DNA from 4 places in the Massilia sp. WG5 genome. Region 2 is predicted to be linked to each of the others. Evidence: predicted binding sites of a transcription regulator. Region 2 holds the regulator's gene; each other region holds the start of a gene.

Region 1 (4,754 bases), 640 kb from region 2:
AGAGTGGACAGCGGGCTGTTGCCTCTTCTGATCAGGTTCATGATGACCTCCCTTTGTGATGGATGTATTACCATTTATAGGGCTGTCGAAAATCGATTTCAAGGGAGGCGCAAGCAAGTTTGACACCCGCCAGTCGGCGGGCCCGCGGCGGGAATTTGCGGTGTCAGGCGAGGGTCTGACGGTGGAAGCGCAGATGGTCTTCCACGAAAGTCGAGATGAAGTAGTAGCCGTGGTCGTAGCCGGCGTGGCGGCGCAGTTCGAGCGGCTGGCCGGCGGCGCGGCAGGCTTCCTCGAAGGCTTCCGGATACAGCTGCTCGGCCAGGAACTTGTCGGCCAGGCCCTGGTCGATCAGGATCCCCTGGGGGAAGACCGTGCGGCCGGCGTCCTTCATCAGCTCGGTCGCGTCGTGGCCGCGCCAGGCCGCTTCATCCGGGCCGAGGTAGCCGCCGAAGGCCTTCCTGCCCCAGGGGCATCGGCTCGGCGCGGCGATCGGCGCGAAGGCGGACACCGAGCGGAACAGGTCCGGATGGCGCAGCGCCAGCGTCAGCGCGCCGTGGCCGCCCATCGAGTGGCCGAAGATGCCGACCCGCTCCCGATCGGCCGGCAGCAGGCCCGATACGAGTTCGCGCAGCTCCAGGATGTAGCTTTCCATGCGGTAGTGGTGCGACCACGGTTCCTGGGTGGCGTCGAGGTAGAAGCCGGCGCCCGCGCCGAAGTCCCAGGCATCGAGTTCTCCGGGGACGTTCGCGCCGCGCGGGCTGGTGTCGGGCGTCACCAGGATCAGGCCAAGCTCGGCGGCCACGCGCTGGGCGCCGGCCTTGACCATGAAGGTCTCTTCGGTGCAGGTCAGGCCGGCCAGGTAGAACAGCACCGGCAGCTTCCCGCCTTCGGCCCCGGGCGGCAGGTAAACCGAAAAGCGCATCGGCAGGCCGATGGCCTTGGCATCATGCTGGTAGAAACGCTGGACGCCGCCGAAGCAGGCGTGTTCACTGAGTACATTAGGTTGGGCAAGATCGGTCATCGTCGTTCCAAAATCAGGTGAGCAATACGGCAAGTATGCCTGCTGCGCCACACTCTTGCATGCCGATGGTCGGGAGGCTCAGACCACGCCGAGCGCGCCGAGCAGGGCGCCGGCCGCCAGGACCCACAGCAGGTGCAGGCGGGTGCGCCAGATCACCAGGCCGGCGGCCACCGCCAGCAGGGGCAGGCGCCAGCCGGCCTCGCCGACCGAGCTGCCGAGGATCCAGGCGGTCGACAGCAGCAGGGCGATCACCACCGGCGCCATGCCCTGCTTGAAGGCGCGCACGGCGCGCAGCTCGCGGTTGCGGTGGCCCCAGCGCGCCGCGGTGTAGGTGATGATGGTCGAGGGCGTCATGATGCCGACCATGGTGACCAGCACCCCGAACATCGCCGCGCCGAGGCTGCCGGCGTTCATGCCGACGTGCCAGCCCATCAGGGCCACGAACAGCACGTTCGGGCCGGGCGCGGCCTGGGCCAGGGCGATCGCGGCGTTGAACTGCTCCTGGGTCAGCCAGTGGTGCTGTTCGACCAGGAAGCGGTGCATCTCGGACGAGGTCGAGATCGCGCCGCCGATCGACATCATCGACAGCAGCAGGAAGTGGGCGAACAGGTTCAGCCAGTCCGACGCGGCCAGGACCAGGTGCAGGGTCTCGGGCGCCGCGCTCATGGCTTCAGCCTGCGCCAGGTGAGGATGCAGCCCAGTCCGCCCAGCCCGGCCAGCACGTAGAGCAGCGGGCACTGCAGCAGCGCCACCAGTACGAAGCCGAGCGCGGCGATGCCGATGCACCAGGACAGCGGCAGCGGGCTGCGCTTCAGGGCCACCGCCAGCTTGAGGCCGGCGGCGCCGATGAGGCCGGCCGAGACGGCGGCCATGCCGCGCAGCGCGCCGGCCACGTGCGGGTCGGCGGCGAAGCGGTCATGCAGCACGGCCAGGCCGAGCACCAGCAGCAGCGGCACGGCCAGCAGGCCGGCGAGCGCCGTCAGGGCCCCGCGCAGGCCGAAATAGCGGTCGCCGATCATCATCGACAGGTTGACCACGTTCGGCCCGGGCATGATCTGGGCCACGGCCCAGTCTTCGATGAATTCCTCCTGGGTCAGCCAGCGCTTGCGGTCGACGAGTTCGCGCTGGACGACGGCGAGCACGCCGCCGAAGCCCTGCAGGGCCAGCAGCGTGAAGGAGACGAACAGATCGGACAGGGACTGCGGACGGGCAGGGGAGGCGGGCTCTCCCGGAAGCGCTTGGGGCGAAGAGGTCATGCACGCGATTATCGCGCCGCCGCCCCGGTCCTGTCCATGCGGGTGGCGCTCAGCCGCCGCCGATGCCGCGCACGACCCGGCCGGTACCCTCGCATTCCGGACAGGTCTTGCCGTCCAGCTTGCCGCTGCCGCCGCACATTTCGCACAGGTCCTCGCCGGTGCCCGGGGTGCCCGGTTTTGCTTCGTCGCCCGGCTCCAGGTCGGGATCGGGAGTCATGGTCATGGGGTCCTCGCTGATGGTGGTTGACGGGACCATTCTAGGCTTGGGCGCGCGGGCATGGCGCACGCGCACGCGCCGCGGGAAACGGCGGCCGTGTCATCGCCGTGTCATGTGCGGATGCGAAATTAATTCTTGACTTGGGCCGGTGCTCGCCGATACTGCATCTGCGGCAACCGGCCGCGTTCGATCACACAGGAGCAGCAATGGACCGACTTTCCCCCGGCCGCGCGGGCGACGCGCTCGCCGTCCCGACCCAGCGCCAGGACCAGCGCCGCCGCGTCATCGTCGATACCGGTATCGCCATGCAGCGCGATGCCGGCACCGTGTCGGCGGTCGAGTTCCTGCGCTCTCAGGATATCGCCGCCGCCGTGATCCAGCGGGTGCTGGGCGAGCCGGACCGCCGGCGCATGCCCATGGCGTGACCGGCTATTTCCGGCGCCATTCTTATGCACAAATTTTTCCGCAAGGCATCTTGCAAAAATATTCGAATCGTGCGCCACTTGACTTCGTAAGCCCTTGATTTTGCGTAGTTCAGACGCTGCCTGTGCAATGGGCAAGTTGTTGAAAGCCGCATTCTTTCTTGCTTCCCGCATGTCAAGGGGGTGCTTTTCCACATGGTTATTCACAGTTTTTGTGGATATCTGTACAAGGGCGAATGCAAACGGTACTTGCGGAACTCTACTGGATAAATGTACAGTTCCGTCATCTTCCCGCTCCACCGCATTATGCCCGATACCGTCGACCCCAGCGTTTCCAGACCCGCGCTGCATGAGCCGCTGCAGGATCCTTATGCGTCCCTGAATCCCGAACAGCGCGCGGCCGTCGAACACGATGTCGGCGCCGCGGTCTCCCGGCCGCTGCTGGTCGTGGCCGGCGCCGGTTCGGGCAAGACGAATACGCTGGCGCACCGGGTCGCGCGGCTGATCCAGTCCGGCGCCGATCCGCAGCGGATCCTGCTGCTGACCTTTTCGCGGCGCGCCGCCAACGAGATGGTGCAGCGCGCCGGCGGCGTCCTGCAGCGCATCCTCAAGACCTCGAGCCAGGCCGTCGCCGCGCTGCCCTGGGCCGGCACCTTCCACAGCATCGGCGCGCGCCTTCTGCGCGAGTACGCGGGACGGATCGGCCTCGAGTCCTCGTTCACCATCCACGACCGCGGCGATTCCGAAGACCTGATGGGCATGGTGCGCCAGGAAATCGGGCTCACGGGCGGGCAGAAGCGCTTCCCCTTGAAGGGCACCTGCCTGGCGATCTATTCGCGGGTGGTGAACAGCCGCGACGCCCTTGGCGAGGTGCTGCAGTCGACCTTCCCCTGGTGCAGCGAGTGGGAAGAGGAACTGAAGCGCCTGTTCGGCGCCTACGTCGACGCCAAGCAGGAGCAGAACGTGCTCGATTACGACGACCTGCTGCTGTTCTGGGCCGAGATGGCCGCCGACCCGGAACTCGGGCCGGAACTGGGCGCCCTGTTCGACCACGTGCTGGTCGACGAGTACCAGGACACGAACCGCCTGCAGGCCGCCATCATCCAGGGCATGAAGCCGGACGGGCGGGGCGTGATGGTGGTCGGCGACGACGCCCAGAGCATCTATTCCTTCCGCGGCGCGACGGTGCGCAACATCCTCGACTTCCCGCAGGCCTTCTCGCAGCCGGCGCAGGTCATCACGCTCGACCGCAACTACCGCTCGACCCAGCCGATCCTGGACGCCTCGAACGCCGTGATCGCGGCGGCGCTGGAACGCCATGCGAAGACGCTGTGGACGGACAAGGTCTCGACCGCGAAGCCGCAGCTGGTGCTGATCCCGGACGAGGCCGAGCAGGCGCGCTGGGTCTGCAACCGGGTGCTGGAGCAGCGGGAAAGCGGTACCCGGCTGACCCAGCAGGCGGTGCTGTTCCGCGCCGCCAGCCACAGCGCCGCGCTGGAGCTCGAGCTGGTGCGGCGGAACATCCCCTTCGTGAAGTTCGGCGGCCTGAAGTTCCTGGAGGCGGCCCACATCAAGGACCTGCTGGCGGTGCTGCGCTTCGCCCAGAACCCGAGCGGGCGCCTGGCGGGCTTTCGCGTCGCCCAGCTGGTTCCCGGAATCGGCCCGGCCACCGCGGCGCGCCTGCTGGATGCGGTCGGCGAGGCCGCCGAGCCGCTGGCCGCGGTCGAAGCCTTCGAGGCGCCGGCGCGCGCCCAGGGCGACTGGGCGCCCTTCGTCGAGCTGTTCCGCCAATTGCGCACGCCGGGGCTGCGCTGGCCGATGGACGTCGAGCTGGTGCG
Region 2 (4,754 bases):
TGACTTCGAATTCGGCCACAGCGGCTTGGGTAGCGCGGCGGGCCATTTTTTGCGGGATCAGGAAGTTACGTGCGTAACCGTCCTTGACCTTGACCACGTCGCCCAGGTTACCGACGTTGACGACTTTTTCCAGCAGGATGACTTGCATATTATTCTCCAGTATACGTGTCGTGACCGACGATTAAGCGTTGTGCAGGTCGGTGTACGGCAGCAGGGCCAGGTAGCGGGCGCGCTTGATGGCGGTATCCACTTGGCGCTGGTAGTGCGCCTTGGTGCCGGTCAGGCGAGCCGGCATGATCTTGCCGTTTTCCTGGACGAAATCCTTCAGGGTGTCGACGTCTTTGTAGTCAACCTGTTCCACGCCTGCAGCGGTGAAGCGGCAGAATTTCTTGCGCTTGAACAGCGGGTTCTGCTGTTTGCGCTTCAGTTTTTCCTTGGCCTTGTTTTTGTCGAACTTTTTACCGAATGCCATTTGAGGCTCCTGTATCTAAATGTGTGCCCGCGAATTCTTACGCGGCGGCACTGAAATCAATGATGTGAAACACCAGGGCTTTGCTGTTGCGGTTCTTCCTGGCCAAGAATCCCTTGAACCGGTGTACCGCACCCAGTTCCGCATCGGCAAACCGGGCCGAGATGTCGCCCGCGGCAAGCGCGGAAATCTCGAACTCGACCTGCCTGGCGATCCCCGCCTCCGTCTGCTGCGACCCGTGTTGCAGGGTGCCGCTGACGATGGGAATGCCGGCCGGGGTGTAGCGCAGGGTATCGCGTTCCGCGATGCTTGCGACCAGCAACAGCTCGTTCACTGCCCGTGCGCGCTTCTTTCTTAAGATTAAGAATTAAGCGGCTGCGGCCGGGGCAGCTGCCTGCTCGGCGCGGTGGCTCTTGGCTGCGTCTTCGCGCTGGACCGACTTCATCATCGGCGACGGTGCGGTTTCGGCCTTCTTCATCTTGACGGTCAGATGACGCAGCACGGCATCATTGAATTTGAATGCGGTTTCCAGCTCGACCAGGGTCTCGTTGTCGCACTCGATGTTCATGCAGATGTAGTGTGCCTTCGGCAGCTTCTGGATCTGGTAAGCCATTTGACGGCGGCCCCAGTCTTCGACGCGGTGGATGTTACCGCCGCGCGAGGTGACCGTGGTCTTGTAGCGCTCGATCATCGCCGGGACCTGCTCGCTCTGGTCCGGGTGGACGATAAATACGATTTCATAATGACGCATGCAACACTCCTTAAGGACGTTTAAACAAATGCCCACCTCGGCGTCAAGACGAGTGTGGGAAGGGAAAGCCCGACATTATAACCGCAAAAACGTCAAGAGCTCAATCGCCTTGTGCGGTCCGGCAGGAATCGGCTGTGCCCGCCAGGCAAAAAAAACCGGCAAAAACCACGGATTCCCCTTGCGCCCGGCGCAATACTGTACAAAAATACAGGGTATCGGGCCCTGCTCGCACACGCTCACCTAAGCTTCCAAGCTCTCAAGCTCACTACACCATGCTCAAGCTCACCGCACGGCAAGAACAGATCCTCAACCTGATCAAGGAAGCCATCGACAACACCGGCTTTCCGCCGACCCGCGCCGAAATCGCGCAGGAGCTTGGTTTCCGCTCGGCCAACGCCGCCGAGGAACACCTGCAAGCCCTGGCGCGCAAAGGCGCGATCGAAATCTCCCCGGGCACTTCGCGCGGCATCCGCCTGGTCGGCGCCGCCGCCAGCGAGCCCGCAGCGGTGCCGGCCGTCCCGGCCGCCCTGCTGATGTCCCTGCCCCTGGTCGGCCGCGTCGCCGCGGGTTCGCCCATCCTGGCCCAGGAACACGTCGAAGCGACCTACTCGGTCGACCCGGCCATGTTCTCGAGCAAGCCCGACTTCCTGCTGAAGGTGAAGGGCTGGTCGATGCGCGACGCCGGCATCTGCGATGGCGACTTCCTGGCAGTCAAGAAAGTGGATTCGGCCAAGAACGGCCAGATCGTGGTCGCCCGCATCGGCGACGAAGTCACCGTCAAGCGCTACCGCAAGAACGGCGGCACCATCGAACTGCTGCCGGAAAACCCGGAATTCTCCGTCATCACGGTCGACCCGCAGAACGACGAGTTCGCACTCGAAGGCCTGGCCGTCGGCCTGCTGCGCTCCTGGCACTAGAAAGTCGAGGCCGGCAAGGCCTCGGCTTCTCGGTTGCTCAGTTGTTCACGCGGTTCTTGCGCCGGTCCTCGAGTTCACGCTCGCGTTCCAGGGTCGGCGTGCTCTTCACGATGTCGTTGTGTTCCTTCACCCAGGCATCGGTGGCATCCCGCCACGCGGCAAAGTCCGCCAGCACGAGCTTGGCCTTGACCTGGGCGCTTTCGGTCAGGTTCGCATACACGTCGGCCAAGCGCTTTTCCGCCCGCGCCATTTCCGCTTTATTGATCAGCTTCGCCACATCGGCAGGGATGCGCTTGGTCAGCGGCGACGCCTCGTTCAGGGCGCGCGCCTGGGCATTGTAGCAATCCTGCCACTTCGTCATATTGGCTGACACCCGTTCGATCTCGTCGTTCTGTTTCGAGACAGCGGGAAAGTGCGGCGTTGGGCAACGGTACTGGCCGCCCTGCAGGTCGGAGCCATCGTAACGGTCGACCCAGTAGTCGATGTCGGCGCGGCGTTCGGTGCGCTGGCGCATCACGTCCAGCGACGCGATGGCGACCGGATTCCCCTTCGCGGCCGCCTTGCGGAACCAGGCCTCGGCCTTGGCCTCGTCGACGGCGCCGGCTTCTCCATACCAGTACATCTCGCCCAGGTGCTGCTGGGCCTCGACGTTACCGGCGTTCGCCAGTTTGGTATAGCGCTGCAGGGCAGCCGGAAAGTCCTTGTTGGCAAATGCCGCGTTGGCGGCTGCGAGCTCGTCGGCGTAGCAGCTTCCCGCCAACAGCATGCTCAGGCAAAAAACGACAGTCTTCACGTGCGATCGGTCCAGACAGTTGAGTAATGGCACATCATATCGCCTGAACCGGCATGTGCCAATTACTCAAATGTAAGGGCAAGCTCAGTGATTTGCCGGGTTGGCGCCCCGCGGCGCATTGGCCAGCGACTGGTTCGACTCGTAGGTCTGGCGCAGGCCGGTCGCAATTTCCAGCTTGTTGCGCGCCGTTGCCTCTTCCGTCTTCTTGTTCGCATCCGCCACATACGCGTTGGTGGCGTTGGTCCAGGCGTCGCGCTTGGCCAGGATGGTGGAGGCGTTATCGCCCATCGAGCGCGCCACGCTGGCGAATACCTGGTCCAGGTGCGACTGGGTCTGCTCGATCTCGGCCGGCGTCATCATGTCGAGCACATCCTTGGGCACGTGCTTCAATACCGGGGTCATGCCCTGCATATTCGCCACCGCGCCGTTATAGCATGCCTGCCACGCTGCAACGTCATCCGTCACTTTCTTGATTTCGGAATTGGTTTTTGAAATAACGGGAATATCGGGCGCGACACAATTGTATTTACCGGAAGTCAGGTCTTCGCCTTTATAGCCCTTCATCCAATAAACGATTTCATTTCCGCGCGTTTCGCGGCGCTTCAAGGATTGCAGCGATTCGGCCGCATCCTTGTTGCCGGCCGCAGCCGATTTCTCGAACCATGCCGCCGCCTTCTTCAGATCGGAAGAAGTACCGTCGCCAAACCAGTACATTTCCCCCAGTCGAAATTGTGCTTCTGCATTGCCTGCTTCGGCCAGCCGGGCATAGATTGGCAGTGCCCGGCCATAATCCTTAGCATTCAACAACTTATTTGCTTCATTCAAATCGTCGGCGAATGCAATGCCGGAAATCAGCATTAAAGATACGCAGAATAACTTTTTCATCTGAATCTCCACATGTTGGGCAATGAAAGCCCATAGTATGTAGAGACTGCTATAAACTCAAGCCGATTTGCATAAGGCGGCTTCTATTATTCCGCAGATAATGCTTCGCCAAAATCGCGCAGCAAGTCCTGCGTATCCTCGATACCCACCGACACCCGGATCAGCGACTCGGCGATACCCATGCTGGCGCGGCGCTCGGGCCCCATCTCGAAGAAGATCGTGTGCGCGACCGGGATCACCAGCGTGCGCGTATCGCCCAGGTTGGATGCCGGGACCGCGATCTGCAGGCGATTCAGGTAATCGAAGCAGTCGATGCCTTCCTTCAACTCGAAGCTGAACAGCGAACCATAGGCGCGGAACAGATCGGTGGCGATGCCGTGCTGCGGGTGCGATGGCAGGCCCGGGTAGTGGACCGCGGCGACGCGCTCGTCGGCTTCCAGCATGGTCGCCAGCGCCAGCGCGTTGGCGCAGGTGCGGTCCATGCGCAGGGCCAGCGTCTCGGCGCCGACGGCGATGTGATGGGCCGCTTCCGGCGCCAGCGAGGCGCCGAAGTCGCGCAGCGATTTGGCGCGCAGCTGGGCCATGCCCTGCGCCTTGGCCGGCTGCTTGCGGAAGTTCGGGGCGATGTTCGGATAGGCGCTCCAGTCGAACAGGCCGGTGTCGGTCAGCGCGCCGCCGAGCGCCATGCCGTGGCCGCCGATCGACTTCGTCAGCGAGTTGACCACCAGGCCGGCGCCCACCGTCTTCGGGCGGAACAGCCAGGGCGTGGTCATGGTGTTGTCGACCACGTAGAGGATGCCGCGCTCGCGGCACAGCTCGCCGATCCGCGCCAGGTCGGCGATCTGGGTGCGCGGGTTGGCGATGGTCTCGACGAACACCAGGCGGGTATTGTCGCGCAGCGCGGCTTGGACGTTGGCGACATCGGTCGCATCGACGAAG
Region 3 (4,754 bases), 980 kb from region 2:
CGCGATGGTGTCGCAATAACCGGGATAGGGTACGGCATCCGAAGAAGCTTCGGCGTCCGTGATAACCATGTCGCGATCGATGGTCACCCGCAGCTTGAGGTCGTGCACAGGCAGGCCGCCCGGGCGGGACCCGGAGGGCAACTCGATATCGTGGGTCTTGATGTCGCGGATGCAGGCGTCGAGGTCCCACAGGCCATCGTCGCGCGCGTACGCTTCGACCGTAATGGCGCGCGTGTGCCGTAGCTTACGCGGAGCGGGGGATGACAGGGGCATAAACACCAATGCCGGAATGCGGCGAAAAAAGTATGCAGCCGTTGTGCCTGATGCACGTTGCCGCAGCTTCTACGGCAACAACCGCTCTTGCGGCGCTGCTTAAACCACGAAAGTTTAGCACAGCGCGCTTGCAGATGCACCCGGCCAGCGGTTTGGCAAGGCCATTTGCGGGGAAGATGAAGGAAATTGTTGCAAAGATGATGAGGCAAAAGTGCAAGGGCACAGCGTCATTCCGCCGTTGAGGAGTTGTGCCCTTATTATCGGGACACATCGGCAGATGGCGCTGTGCACTTGCGCCTTGCCCTGAAGGCTTTGTTAAACGCGGTTTAGAAGTCGTCGTCCTCGTCCTCGCGTCCCTGCAGCGCGCTGCGGATTGCGCCCTGCGAAAAACCGCGCGCCATGAGGAAGCGCATTTGCTTGCTGCGATCTTCGGCGTCCTGCGGAACCCGGTTGAACTTGCGGCGCCAGACTTCGCGGGCGCGGGCAACTTCGGTTTCCTTCAAGCCGGACTTGAGCTCGTCGAGCTCTTCGCCCTTCAAGCCGTGCTGCTGGAGTTCCGCCAGCACGCGGCTGTTGCCGTAGCGGCCGGCACGGCGGTGTACCAGGGATTCGGCAAAGCGTTCCTGCGACAGCCAGTTGTTCTTTTCAAGGAAATCGAGGAGGGCTTCGACGTCGTCGCCCTCCTCGGCATAACGAGACAGCTTGCGCCCCAGTTCGATCCGGCTGTGCTCGCGCATCGAAAGATATTTCAATGCGCGAGCCTTGAGACTCAGGACCTGTTTCACCGGGGCGCTATCGACGATTACTCTGCGTCGCCGACAGCCGACAGCTCGGCCGCGCCGGCGTTGTCACCGGCGGCGACCGGTGCCAGTTCACGCACGCCCAGGGCGGCGCGGACCTTGTTTTCGATCTCGCGGGCCAGGGCCGGGCGGTCTTTCAGGTACTGGCGTGCATTGTCCTTGCCCTGACCGATGCGTTCGCCACCGTAGCTGTACCACGAGCCCGACTTCTCGACGATCTTGTTGTCCACGCCCAGGTCGATGATCTCGCCTTCGCGGGAAGTGCCTTCGCCATACAGGATGTCGAAGTGGGCTTCCTTGAACGGCGGCGCGATCTTGTTCTTGACGACCTTGACCTTGGTTTCGTTACCGATCACCTCATCGCCCGACTTGATCGAACCGGTACGGCGGATGTCCATGCGCACGGAGGCGTAGAACTTCAGCGCGTTACCGCCGGTCGTGGTTTCCGGGCTGCCGAACATCACGCCGATCTTCATACGAATCTGGTTAATGAAGATCACCAGGGTATTCGTACGGTTGATCGAACCGGTCAGCTTGCGCAGCGCCTGCGACATCAGACGGGCTTGCAGGCCCGGCAGGGAGTCGCCCATGTCGCCTTCGATCTCGGCGCGCGGGGTCAGTGCCGCCACCGAGTCGATGACCACCAGGTCGACGCTGCCCGAGCGCACCAGCGCGTCGGTGATTTCGAGCGCCTGCTCGCCGGTATCCGGCTGCGAGATCAGCAGCTCGTCCAGCTTGATGCCCAGCTTCTGCGCATAGCCGACGTCCAGCGCGTGCTCGGCGTCGATGAAGGCGCAGGTGCCGCCCAGTTTCTGCATCTGGGCAATGGTCTGCAGGGTCAGCGTGGTTTTACCCGACGATTCCGGACCGTAGATCTCGACGATACGGCCGCGCGGCAGGCCGCCGACGCCCAGCGCGATGTCCAGGCCCAGCGAGCCGGTGGACACGGTTTGCACTTCCTCGACCGGCGCATTGGCATCCATGCGCATGACCGAGCCTTTACCGAATTGCTTTTCGATCTGCGCGAGGGCTGCTGCCAGCGCCTTGCCCTTCTCTGCTGCGTTTACTGCGGATTTTTTGTCGTCCATGATTTTCTTTCAGTCCTAGAGTGAACCAAGATAGGGACCGCTCGCGCGATTTCAATAGGAAGTACTGTATAAAATCCCAGTGGTTTTGGCAAGCGATATTTACCGCTGCCTGATCGATTCGACATGTTGCGAGATATCAAACACAATATGCGGGTAAGCTAGGGTCAAACGACAAAACCAGGGGGAGATCATGCGTATTTTACTAGCGGAGGATGATAGCGTACTTGCCGACGGGCTGACGCGCTCCCTGCGCCAGTCCGGTTACGCGATCGACTGCGTGAAGAACGGCCAGGATGCGGACACCGCGCTGTCGACCCAGGAGTTCGACCTCCTGATCCTCGACCTCGGCCTGCCGAAGCTGTCCGGGCTCGACGTGCTGCGCCGCCTGCGTGCGCGCGGCTCGCTGCTGCCGGTGCTGATCCTGACCGCGGCCGACTCGATCGAGCAGCGCGTGGGCGGCCTCGACGCCGGCGCCGACGACTACATGGCCAAGCCCTTCGCCCTGTCCGAGCTGGAAGCGCGGGTGCGCGCCCTGACCCGGCGCGGCCAGGGCGGCGGCTCGACCGTGATCCGCCACGGCCCGCTGGTGTACGACCAGGTCGGCCGCAGCGCCTACATCGACGACCAGATGCTCGATCTGTCGGCGCGCGAGCTCGGCCTGCTCGAGATCCTGCTGGCGCGCACCGGGCGCCTGGTGTCCAAGGAACAGCTGGTCGACCACCTGTGCGAGTGGGGCGAAGAAGTGTCGAACAACGCCATCGAGGTCTATGTGCACCGCCTGCGCAAGAAGATCGAGACCGGCGGCATCCGCATCGCCACCGTGCGCGGCCTGGGCTACTGCCTGGAGCGGTATGCCGACAGCGCCCGCAAGGCCCCGTCCGCGGGCAGCGGCAAGTAAGGCGCGGGCAAGGCCGGCATGAAGTCCCTGAAGCGGCGCAGCGCCGGCCTCCTTGCGCCCGAATTTGCGCCGGAAAGCGAGCCCGGAACCGGCTACGACCCGGCGCTGGAAACGGCGCAGGAACCGCTGTATGCGCCGCCGCGGCCCGAGCCGGAGGAAAGCATCCAGCACTCGCTGTTCGGCGAGATCCTCGACTGGATGCTGGCCCCGCTGCTGCTGTTGTGGCCGATGAGCATCGCGATCACCTACCTGGTGGCGAAATCGATCGCCAACCAGCCGTTCGACCACGCGCTCGAAGACAGCGTCACCGTGCTGGCCCAGCAGGTCAAGGAAGTCGACGGCAAGGTGGTGGCGCGGCTGCCCGGCAGCGCGCGCGACATCCTGCGCGCCGACGACGTCGACAGCGTCTACTTCCAGATCACGGGACCGCGCAACGAGGTCGTCGACGGCGACCGCGAGCTGCCGCTGCCGGCGGCCGACGATGCCGAGCGCAGCGGGCGGGTGCACTTCCGCAACGAGAGCCTGCACGGCGCCCCGGTCCGGGTCGCCTATGCCTGGGTCAACCTGCAGCCGCTGCTGGACCCGGCCACCAGTGGCGGCGCCGAGCCGCGCCTGGCCCTGGTGCAGGTCGCGGAAACCCTGGAAAAGCGCGCCCAGCTCGCCAACGAGATCATCAAGGGCGTGATCCTGCCCCAGTTCATCATCCTGCCGGTGATCCTGGCCCTGGTCTGGTTCGCCCTGTCGCGCGGGCTGTCGCCGCTGGCCCAGCTGCAGGAACGGATCCGCGCCCGGCCGCCGGACGACCTGTCGCCGATCGATTCGCGCCAGGTGCCGGAAGAGATCTCGCCGCTGGTGGGTTCGCTGAACGACATGCTGGCGCGGCTGGCGCACACGATCGACGCCCAGAAGCGTTTCATCGCCGACGCCGCGCACCAGATGAAGACCCCGCTGGCCGGCATGCGCATGCAGTCCGAACTGGCGCTGCGCCAGCTCGATCCGGACGAGATCCACCGCTCGCTCGAGCAGCTGGCGAAGAGTTCGGAGTCGGCGACCCGCCTGGTCAACCAGCTGCTGGCGCTGGCGCGCGCCGAGAACCAGCCGCACGCCGGCCTGGCGCTCGAGCCGCTCGACCTGTCGCTGCTGGCGCGCGCCGTGGTGCAGGACTGGGTGCCGGCCTCGTTCTCGCACGAGATCGACCTCGGCTACGAAGACCCGGACGGCGCGCTGGAGATCCTGGGGAACGGCATGATGCTGCGCGAGCTGCTGTCGAACCTGATCGACAATGCGCTGCGCTACACGCCTTCCGGCGGCAGCGTCACCGTGCGCGTGCGCAGCGACGCCGGCCAGGCCCTGCTGGAAGTCGAGGACACCGGCCCCGGCATCGCGCCGGGCGAGCGTCCGCGCGTGTTCGAACGCTTCTACCGCATCCTCGGTTCCAGCGCTTCCGGCTCCGGCCTCGGGCTGGCCATCGTGCGCGAAATCGCGCGCCAGCACGGCGCCGAAATCGAGATCTTCAACAACCCGCGCAGCATCCAGAAGAAATACCCGGGCAGCCTGTTCCGGCTGACCTTCCCGCCACCCTCCGCCCCGCCCGATCCAGATGCCGACTGAGCCCGCTTCCGCTTCCTCTCCACCGTCCCGCGAGCGCATCGTCGCCGCGCGCGCACTGCACTGGCGGCGCGCGCGGCGGCTGAT
Region 4 (4,754 bases), 190 kb from region 2:
AGCGAATCGGTGCGCGCGAATTCAAGGTCGCTCACCAGCACCATGTCGGGCTGCAGCTCGCGCACGCGCAGGTGCAGGGTGTGGGCTTGCTCATGGGAAATCATCTCGATGCGCGCCTGGCGCAGGCAGTCCTCGTCCAGCGGGCCGGGATCGCCCAGGTGGATGATGCGCACCAGATCGCCGCGTTTCTGCTGCACGAACAGATTGAACAGCTTGTCGACCAGCACGTCGTTGGCGATCGGCTTTTCCGCATAGGCCAGGCAGTGGCTGTCGACCAGCTTTTGCTGCAGCAGGTAGCGGCCGCCCTGGCGATGACTCTGCAGGTAGACGTACTCGCGCCCGTCGGGCAGGCGCTGCAGCAGTTCGCCCAGCATCAGGGTCTTGCGGCTGTCCTGCATATCCGACTGCATATTGTGCAGGGCGTCGAGGTCGATCACGAACAGGCCATTGCCGGCGTCGCCCTCCACCGCCGCCACGAATTCGCTGACTTCGCTGAAGAAGAACATGTCGAAGTCATACTTGTGCGCATGCAGCCGCAGCTCGGCCGCGTTGTCCTTGATGAAGAAATTCTGCGACAACAGCAGCGCGCGGTACTTGTAGAGCGGGACCTTGCTGGACATGGACGTGGGTCGCTATTCGTGTGCAAAAGTTGCATACGAAACATACAGCGAACTCGCCCAAAATTGTGTGAAAAAAGAAAGTTTTTTTGCAAACATTTGCGCGGATGGCGCGGCAACAACAGCGTCTTACCCGCCGCGGGTCGGCGCGCCGGTCTGGCGGAGATAGGTCGGCTTCACCTCCCCCGTCAGCCAGACCCCGTTATCGGACTGGTAGAAGGCCAGGCCATCCGCATGCATGCGCGCCGCGTCGACAGCCAGCACGGCCGGAAAGCCGTGACGTGCCCCGACCCGCATTGCCGTCGCCACGTCGGCGGACAGGTGCACATGCTGGCGTCCGCCGGCGCGCAGGCCGGCGGCCAGGATGGATTTCAGGAAGCGGCTGGCGGTGCCATGGTAGAGCACGGCGGGCGGCTCGGCTTCGCGCAGCTGCAGGTCGACGGCAATCGAGTGCCCCTGGCTGGCGCGGATGCGGCTCCGGTCGTCGTTGAAGGCGAAGCGCTGCTTGTCGTTGCCGGCGACCGTCCGCTCCAGCAGGGCCCGGTCGATGCGCTTGCCGTGCGCGTCCAGGCAGGCCAGCAGTTCATCGACGCCGGCCCAGCCGTGGGCATCGAGCGCCAGGCCGATGCTGTCGGGGCGGTGGCGCAGCACGTAGCTGAGCAGTTTGCTGGTGGCGACGATCTGGTCCTTCATCGGCCCAGTATAGTCGCGCCCAACAAAACCCTCAGGGCAAGGCGCATCGTCGAAGACAGTACATACGTACGGCGAGACGATGCAACGCCGCCATGAGGGTTTTGTTGGGCGCGACTCAGGCCACGCCTTCGATCACGCGCCGCACCTGCAGCGCCCGTTCCTCGACGCTGCCGCTCACCAGGGTGTAGGGAATGCCGCGCGCCTCCAGATCCTGCAGCACGAGCTGATGGATGCGTCCGCGCCAGGCTTCGTTCTCGCGGGCGGCCTGTTCTTCATAAGGGATGTCGTCCGCGCAGACGAAGGTGTAGGCATAACGCTCGCGGCAGTCGTCGGCGCAGCGCAGCAGCTCGGGCGGTACCGGCTCCTTGACCTGGCCGAACTCCAGGCCCAGCAGCAGCGTGGTCAGGGCATTCGTGTCGACGAAGAGGTAGCGCCTGGCGTAGGGCATCTGCTCGTCTTCGGCCTCGCGGTGGCGCAGGGCGATGTCGACATAATCGCCGGCATCGAGCTGGCCCTGCTTGTCTTCCCAGATGTAGCGGCCGATCTCGGGCACGGCGACGCTGCCGTACTGGCGCGCCAGGTATTCGCACAAGGTCGACTTGCCGGTCGACTCCGCGCCGACGAACACGACCCGCTTGATCTGGCCCGATGGGCTGCCCTGCTCATCCATATGAATCCCGTTTTTGAAAATGACCAATTGCGCTACAGAAATACAAGAGGCGTCATCCTAGCCGACGGCAGCGCCCGCCACAAGGCGCCGCCGTCGGGCTCCCGGCTCAGAACAGGTCCAGCTGCGGGCTCGCCTTGGCCTTCCTGTTGGCCGGCTTGCCGCCGCCCTCGCCTGCCGCATCGGCCACCTTCGCGCCGAACAGGTCCAGCTGGGTCACATCCTCATCGCGGCGCTGGCAGGCTGCGGCCGACGGCACCACCAGCGGCCGGCGGAACTGGGCGCCGTCCATCTTGCTGAAGCGGCCATTAAAGCCATCCATGCCGAGCCGCTTGACGGCCTTGGTGAAACGCTGGCGGATCAGGTCGGCCCATACGCCTTCGCCGCTCATGCGCTTGCCGAAGTCGCTGTCGTATTCCTTGCCGCCGCGCATATCCTTCATGCGGTTCAGCACGCGTTGCGCACGGTCTGGAAAATGAGCGTACAACCATTGATGGAACAGGGGGTTGACCTCCCACGGCATACGCAGCACGACGTAGTGGGCGCCGACCGCGCCGGCGTCCCTGGCAGCCTCGAGGATGCGCTCGATTTCCGGTTCCGTGATGAACGGGATAATCGGCGCCACGCTGACGCTGACCGGGATGCCGGCCTCGGTGAGCGTGCGGATCGCGCGCAGGCGGCGCGCGGGGGCGGCCGCGCGCGGCTCGAGCGTGCGCGCGATCTCGCCGTCCAGGGTCGTGATCGTGATCGCGGCCGCCGCCAGGCCCTTCTCCGCCATCGGCGCGATCAGATCGATGTCGCGCTCGATCAGGGCCGACTTGGTGATCAGGCCATACGGGTGATTGCACTCGCCCAGCACCTGCAGCACTTCGCGGGTGATGCCGCGTTCGCGCTCGCAGGGCTGGTAGGCGTCGGTGTTGACGCCGATGGCGATGCTTTCGGGCACATAGCCGGGCTTGGCCAGCTCGCGGCGCAGCAGGTCGGCCGCATTCACCTTGGCGAAGATGCGGCTTTCGAAATCCAGGCCGGGCGACAGGCCGAGGTAGCTGTGCGAGGGCCGGGCGAAGCAGTAGATGCAGCCATGCTCGCAACCCCGGTAGGGATTCAGCGAGACATTGAACGGGATGTCCGGCGAAGCGTTGCGGGTCAGGATGGTCTTGGCAAACTCATCCGTGACAATCGTCTTCGGCGGCGCCGGCTCGTCGGGTTTCAGTCCCGGGACCGTCCAGCCGTCGTCGAAACGTTCGCGGCCGTGGACTTCGTAGCGGCCCTGGAGGTTGGACACGGCGCCACGCCCCTTGTGCGGCGTCAGGGGCCGCGGGGGGATCATGACTTGGCCTTGCAATTCCACGTCTTCAGCCCAAGCTTGTTGGCGATTCACTATGGCGCTCCCGAGTACTGTATGGATATACAGTATCGTACACCCGCTTGACGAGGGGTTCAAGCGCGAAATAGCCGGGATTGTTGTTCCACAAAGGCTTCGAAGGCTTCCAGCAACGGTGCATAGTGCGCAGGCCGGTTTTCGAGTTGCGCAAGGGCATGAACAGCCGCTTCCAGCGAAGACAGCTGGTCCGGCGCATGGGCCTTGCGAATCCGATAAGCGGACGGCGGCATGTCCTCCAGGGCCAGGCGCGGCAGGCGCTGCAGCGCCGGATTCAGGTAGAGCATCTTGCGGCTCTTGCGCCAGGTGGCGTCCAGCAGCACCAGGCGCAGCCGCTCCGGCCGCGCCAGCAGGGCCGCTTCGATACGGGGCGGCGCCGGCAGGCCGAGCGCGGCCTCGCCCGCCGTCTGCGGATACAGCAGCACAGGCGTGCGCCCGTCCGCATGCAATGCCGCATCGAGTTCCGATACCGGAAAGGTCTCGCCCACCAGCAGCCGGCTCGACGGCAAACACAGGTGCAACAGGCGCGCGCTGTTCTTGGCGTTGCGCACCTCGAGCGGATGCTGCAGCACCAGCAGTTCGACCTGGCTGGGCAGCGGCTTCACGAAGCCGCAGATGCAGGCGCTCTCGGCGCGCAGGCAGGCCGCGCAGGTGGCGCGGCGGGAAGTGGAAATCGTCATGGGCGCCGATTGTACCCGCGCCCGCCCGCGACAAATCTAGAAGCTGCCGCCGACCCGCTCCCCGCGCGGCGGCATATTGTCCGGCACCGGGACCGGCGCGTCGTCCTTGCGCAGCGGCTTGAGCGCCGCGCTCCACTGCACCACCTGGTCGAGCATGGCCTCGACCGCGCGCTCGTGGTGCTCGGCCGGATTGAAGCTCGTGAACTGCTCGAAGTCGGTGAACAGCGACAGCATCACCTGGGCCCGCACGTCCGCCACCATCAGCTCGCCCATCACCAGGCGCAGGTTCTCGATCGCGCGCGCTCCGCCCGCGCTGCCGTAGCCGACGAAGCCGGCGGCCTTGTTGTTCCACTCCTTGTACAGGAAGTCGATGGCGTTCTTCAGCGCACCCGAGGTCGCGTGGTTGTATTCGGGCGTGACGAACACGAAACCGTCGAATTCGGCGATCTTCGCCGCCCAGGCTTTGGTGTGCGGCTGCGAATACTGGCCCATCGAGGGCGGCGCCGGCTCGTCCAGCAGCGGCAGATCGAACGCCTGGATGTCGACCAGTTCGAAGGCGGCGTCGCCGCGCGTGCCTGCGCATTCCATCACCCAGCGCGCCACGTCCAGCGCCTTCCTGCCCGGGCGGGTGCTGCCCACGATGATTCCGATATTGATCATGCTCGCCTCCGGTCTTTGCAAATGCTCATGAAGTCATGGTGCCACGGTCCAGCCTC

What was found. Region 2 encodes LexA, which represses DNA repair genes until DNA is damaged. Its sites were predicted from a motif close to ACTGTATNNNNATACAGT; they were not measured.
Region 1: a site for LexA is predicted at 3,178-3,195, ahead of AM586_RS05350 (ATP-dependent helicase). Genes of this name have one in related genera too.
Region 3: a site for LexA is predicted at 2,225-2,242, ahead of recA (recombinase RecA). Genes of this name have one in related genera too.
Region 4: a site for LexA is predicted at 3,375-3,392, ahead of AM586_RS07555 (PA0069 family radical SAM protein). Genes of this name have one in related genera too.

What each region holds. Positions count from the first base shown of each region.
Region 1 covers NZ_CP012640.2:1,243,714-1,248,467, reverse strand. The annotation lists gene AM586_RS05375 (Hsp20/alpha crystallin family protein) at 1-41, opposite strand, end outside; gene fghA (S-formylglutathione hydrolase) at 164-1,021, opposite strand; gene AM586_RS05365 (chromate transporter) at 1,100-1,687, opposite strand; gene AM586_RS05360 (chromate transporter) at 1,684-2,277, opposite strand; gene AM586_RS28555 (hypothetical protein) at 2,327-2,500, opposite strand; gene AM586_RS05355 (hypothetical protein) at 2,701-2,919, shown strand; gene AM586_RS05350 (ATP-dependent helicase) at 3,223-4,754, shown strand, end outside.
Region 2 covers NZ_CP012640.2:1,887,334-1,892,087, forward strand. The annotation lists gene rplI (50S ribosomal protein L9) at 1-148, opposite strand, end outside; gene rpsR (30S ribosomal protein S18) at 182-472, opposite strand; gene priB (primosomal replication protein N) at 510-803, opposite strand; gene rpsF (30S ribosomal protein S6) at 837-1,220, opposite strand; gene lexA (transcriptional repressor LexA) at 1,493-2,137, shown strand; gene AM586_RS08430 (tetratricopeptide repeat protein) at 2,175-2,930, opposite strand; gene AM586_RS08435 (tetratricopeptide repeat protein) at 3,015-3,815, opposite strand; gene AM586_RS08440 (cystathionine gamma-synthase family protein) at 3,902-4,754, opposite strand, start outside.
Region 3 covers NZ_CP012640.2:2,869,407-2,874,160, forward strand. The annotation lists gene AM586_RS12735 (DUF2889 domain-containing protein) at 1-273, opposite strand, end outside; gene recX (recombination regulator RecX) at 600-1,058, opposite strand; gene recA (recombinase RecA) at 1,076-2,161, opposite strand; gene AM586_RS12750 (response regulator transcription factor) at 2,352-3,059, shown strand; gene AM586_RS12755 (sensor histidine kinase) at 3,078-4,670, shown strand; gene AM586_RS12760 (DUF4212 domain-containing protein) at 4,660-4,754, shown strand, end outside.
Region 4 covers NZ_CP012640.2:1,701,854-1,706,607, forward strand. The annotation lists gene AM586_RS07540 (diguanylate cyclase) at 1-620, opposite strand, end outside; gene AM586_RS07545 (RNA 2'-phosphotransferase) at 747-1,310, opposite strand; gene AM586_RS07550 (AAA family ATPase) at 1,426-1,980, opposite strand; gene AM586_RS07555 (PA0069 family radical SAM protein) at 2,087-3,307, opposite strand; gene AM586_RS07560 (tRNA-uridine aminocarboxypropyltransferase) at 3,418-4,038, opposite strand; gene AM586_RS07565 (NADPH-dependent FMN reductase) at 4,075-4,698, opposite strand; gene AM586_RS07570 (efflux transporter outer membrane subunit) at 4,732-4,754, opposite strand, start outside.